Regions from separate parts of the Vibrio sp. R10-SG3-ISO10 genome, predicted to be linked through region 1. Evidence: predicted binding sites of a transcription regulator. Region 1 holds the regulator's gene; the other holds the start of a gene.

The links. Region 1 encodes PurR, which represses purine synthesis genes. Its sites were predicted from a motif close to TNANGNAAACGTTTNCNTNA; they were not measured.
Region 2: a site for PurR is predicted at 991-1,010, ahead of metK (methionine adenosyltransferase). Genes of this name have one in related genera too.

Annotation. Positions count from the first base shown of each region.
Region 1 covers NZ_JCBDHG010000020.1:321,359-323,831, reverse strand. Annotated here, with positions in the region: gene torD (molecular chaperone TorD) at 1-416, shown strand, start outside; gene purR (HTH-type transcriptional repressor PurR) at 628-1,635, shown strand; cyclic di-GMP riboswitch class I at 1,780-1,866, shown strand; gene AC6R16_RS11470 (TfoX/Sxy family DNA transformation protein) at 2,000-2,473, shown strand, end outside.
Region 2 covers NZ_JCBDHG010000024.1:47,916-50,388, reverse strand. Annotated here, with positions in the region: gene tkt (transketolase) at 1-837, opposite strand, end outside; gene metK (methionine adenosyltransferase) at 1,157-2,311, shown strand.

The DNA of each region.
Region 1 (2,473 bases):
CTGACTTTTGTGATCTATTTTTAAAGTCTGACCGCGACTCGGCACTGCCTTATGCTTCAATGTACATTGGAGACACAGGCCTGCTTAACGACAAGCCTGCCAAAGAGATGGAAGCATTAATGCTAGAGCATGGTGTAGCCGTTGATGAAAGCCTAAATGAGCCGGCTGATCACATTGCCATTGAGCTGGATTTTCTCGGTAACCTTATCATTCGCTCTAATGAACTTGAGCAAGAGCGTCATATTGAAGAAGCGCTTATCGAACAAGAGAGCTTCATTCGTCAGCACCTTCTAAGTTGGACACCTAAGTTTTCGGCTAAGTGTCAAACGCTCGATGAATTCGGTTTTTACTCTGCGATCGCTTCTCTCACTGTGGCGTTCTTGGAGTTGGACTGCACATATTTAATCGGCGAATAGAGTCTGACAATGTGAACTGGCACAGGTCAGTTTGACGAAATATGTTTGCCCTAAGTCGGATTGCGGTCTAAAATCGTGACCGCAAACGATAAAAATGAACTATTCAAATACAAACCGCTAAATAAGAGCGGTTTTTGTGTTTCTGATACTTTCTGCCAACTTATTCTAAACTGAATATATTCTCGTGGCAGTCATCGACAGGACAAAATTTATGGCCACTATTAAAGACGTTGCTCGCCTTGCTGGTGTTTCAACAACCACTGTGTCTCACGTGATTAACAAGACACGCTTTGTTGCCGAAGCGACACAAGAAAAAGTGATGGAAGCGGTAACCGAGCTTAACTATGCACCGAGTGCCGTTGCTCGTAGTCTTAAGTGCAACACTACTCGTACAATCGGTATGTTAGTGACGCAATCGACTAACCTATTTTTCTCAGAAGTTATCGACGGCGTAGAAAGCTACTGCTACCGCCAAGGTTACACCTTGATTCTGTGTAATACCGGCGGCATCTATGAGAAGCAACGCGACTACATTCGCATGCTGGCTGAAAAGCGTGTAGATGGCATCCTAGTGATGTGTTCAGATCTGACTGAAGAGCTGAGCGAAATGCTCGACCGCCACAAAGACATTCCAAAAGTAGTAATGGACTGGGGTCCAGAGAGTTCTCAAGCCGATAAGATCATCGATAACTCTGAAGAAGGCGGCTATCTAGCGACAAAATATCTGATCGAGCGCGGTCATACTGACATTGCTTGTTTAAGTGGTCACTTCGAGAAAGCGGCGTGTGTTGAGCGTATTAGTGGCTTTAAGCGCGCAATGGCTGAAGCTGATTTATCAGTAAACGAAGATTGGATTCTTGAAGGCAACTTCGAATGTGATACGGCGGTACTGGCTGCGGATAAAATTGTGGCGATGGATAAAAAGCCAACAGCCGTGTTCTGTTTTAATGACACGATGGCGCTTGGCTTAATGAGCCGTCTACAACAGAAAGGCATTCAAATACCTCAAGACATCTCAGTAATCGGCTACGATAATATTGAACTAGCAGAGTACTTCTCTCCACCTCTAACAACAGTGCACCAACCAAAACGTCGCGTTGGTAAGAATGCCTTCGAAATTCTTCTTGAGCGCATTAAAGATAAAGAGCACGAAAAACGTGTGTTCGAGATGCACCCAGAAATTGTCGAGCGCAATACCGTTCGTAATCTAAATAAATAACCTTAAGTCAGACGCTTAGCTGGTAGTCGTACTATTGGCTAGGCGTATATCTCCCCTCTATTTATTGAACCAACATCACATTTATCCGATACAAACGTGATGTTCTGCGCAGATTTTATTTATTCTTAATGTGTTCGATTAATGCCACGAACAGGGCAAACCATTTCGAAAGGATGGGACGCAAAGCCTCCGGCCTTAAACAATTTATTGTCTGGTAGCGGGGTTGCCGATGGCGAATATGCAAACTGTCATACCGCTTTTACTTGCACTCGTATGACACCTTACTGACAATGTCTCTGCATAATTTTGCTAATCTCTCGGACCTGCATTGGTGGCGTATACTTATACACCGAGAAAACACAGCATGGATAAACCAATACTAAAAGACTCAATGCGTTTATTTGAGCAGTTAGGACATATTAAGTCTCGCTCAATGTTTGGTGGCTTTGGCATTTTTGCTGATGACACTATGTTCGCACTTGTCGTCAACGATAAACTACACGTACGCGCGGACGCGGCTCTCGCTAAACAGTTCAGGTCTCAAGGGCTAGAACCCTATGTTTACAAAAAACGCGGATTCCCCGTCGTGACGAAGTATTTTGCGCTTTGTGATGATTGGGCAGCTGACGCAAATAAAACCTTAAAGATTGCGAACGTCGCCTTAAAAGCAGCAAATCAAGAGAAGCAATGCCAATCGCAAGCGAAACCCAATCGTTTGAAAGATCTGCCTAACTTGCGGCTAGCGACTGAGCGCATGCTCAAGAAAGCTGGTATAGATTCGGTAGAGAATCTGGAACAAGTGGGAGCCGTACATGCGTTTAAAGCCATTCAGACTACA
Region 2 (2,473 bases), on a different contig from region 1:
CTCCCAACCAAGTTCTTTACGAGTCGCTGCGATTTCTTCAGCGCCTAGTGGTGCACCGTGACAGTCGTGTGAACCAGACTTGTTTGGTGAACCAAAGCCGATAATCGTTTTAGTACAGATTAGAGTTGGGCGTGGGTCAGATTTCGCTGCAACGATAGCCGCGTTGATCGCTTCTGGATCATGACCGTCTACTGCTGGGATTACGTGCCAGCCGTACGCTTCAAAACGCTTAGGCGTATCGTCAGAGAACCAACCTTCAACTTCACCATCGATTGAGATGCCGTTGTCATCCCAGAAAGCGATTAACTTACCAAGACCTAGCGTACCGGCTAGAGAACATGCTTCGTGAGAGATACCTTCCATTAGACAGCCGTCACCCATGAATGCATAAGTGAAGTGGTCAACGATGTCGTGGCCTTCTTTGTTGAACTGTGCTGCAAGTGTCTTCTCAGCTAGCGCCATACCAACAGCGTTAGTGATACCTTGACCTAGTGGACCCGTAGTTGTCTCGATACCTGGTGCGTAACCGTACTCTGGGTGACCTGGTGTCTTAGAGTGTAGTTGACGGAAGTTTTTCAGATCATCGATAGACAGCTCGTAACCAGCTAGGTGCAGTAGCGAGTAAATCAGCATTGAGCCGTGGCCGTTTGATAGTACGAAACGGTCGCGGTCAGCCCACTCTGGGTTAGCTGGGTTATGGTTTAGATGTGAGCGCCAAAGAACTTCAGCGATATCAGCCATACCCATAGGTGCGCCTGGGTGACCAGAGTTAGCTTGTTGAACACCATCCATGCTTAGAGCGCGGATTGCATTAGCGAGATGTTGACGAGAAGACATGTCAGCTCCTGAGTGCATTAAGCGAATCGAAATAAAATGGGCGATAATTCTCTCAAAGCGCCACCAGCACTGCAATCGTTTTCCAAGTCAAAAGCTCACAAATTTCCTAGCTTTCGCAGCAAATCGATAAAAGTTACTAATATTTCGTACAATTAAAGCAAACGATTGTCTTGTTAGGTTTTGAAAAAGAGCTTGTAATTCGAGCGATAAAAATTAGAATAGACGTCTAGATGTAGATACACCTACAGATATCAAGATTATTTATAAGTGTTCCACGATTGATAACGGAGCACTCTCTAAAATTAAAAGTGGAGCTCACATGGCTAAGCACCTGTTTACTTCTGAGTCTGTTTCAGAAGGTCATCCAGATAAAATCGCAGACCAAATCTCTGATGCAGTTCTAGACGCAATCATCGAGCAAGACCCAAAAGCACGTGTTGCGTGTGAAACTTACGTCAAAACCGGCATGGTGATGGTTGGTGGTGAAATCACGACATCAGCATGGGTCGATATTGAAGAGCTAACTCGCCAGACTGTTCGTGAAATTGGTTACGTTCACTCTGACATGGGTTTCGATGCTGACTCTTGTGCAGTTCTAAACACCATCGGCAAACAGTCTCCAGACATTAACCAAGGTGTTGATAAAGCTGACCCTAAAGAGCAAGGCGCTGGTGACCAAGGTATCATGTTCGGTTACGCGACTAACGAAACTGACATCCTAATGCCAGCTCCGATTACTTACTCTCATCTTCTTGTTCAAAAGCAAGCTGAAGTACGTAAAAACGGTACACTGCCATGGTTACGTCCTGACGCGAAGTCTCAGGTAACTTTCCAGTACGACCAAGGTAAGATCGTTGGTATTGATGCAGTTGTTCTTTCTACCCAGCACTGTGATTCAATCTCGACTCCTGACCTACGTGAAGCAGTAATGGAAGAGATCATCAAACCAGTACTGCCTTCTGAGTGGATCAACAAAGAGACAAACTTCTTCATTAACCCAACCGGCCGTTTCGTAATCGGTGGTCCTATGGGTGACTGTGGTCTAACAGGTCGTAAGATCATCGTTGATACCTATGGCGGCGCAGCTCGTCACGGTGGTGGTGCTTTCTCTGGTAAAGATCCATCAAAAGTAGACCGTTCTGCAGCATACGCAGCACGCTACGTTGCGAAAAACATCGTTGCTGCTGGCCTAGCGGATCGTTGTGAAATCCAACTTTCTTACGCAATCGGTGTTGCTGATCCAACATCTATCATGGTTGAAACCTTCGGCACTGAAAAAGTATCGCAAGACGTTATCGTTGAAGCTGTACGTCAAAACTTCGACCTACGCCCATACGGTCTACAAGAGATGCTGAACCTACTTCAGCCTATCTACAAGAAGACTGCGGCATACGGCCACTTCGGTCGCGAAGAGTTCCCATGGGAAGCGACAGATAAAGCCGCTCTTCTACGTGAGTTCGCTGGTCTGAAGTAATCTTTGATTAAACTATAAAAATATTGAGAACGTCTGGATTACCAGACGTTCTTTTTTTATGCGCAAAAAAACATCAAGAAATTTGTATTTTTTTGCCATGCGGTCAATAGTTAAAAATATGTTAACGAACAAATCGAAAATCGACTTTGTTTCGTAAGCTGT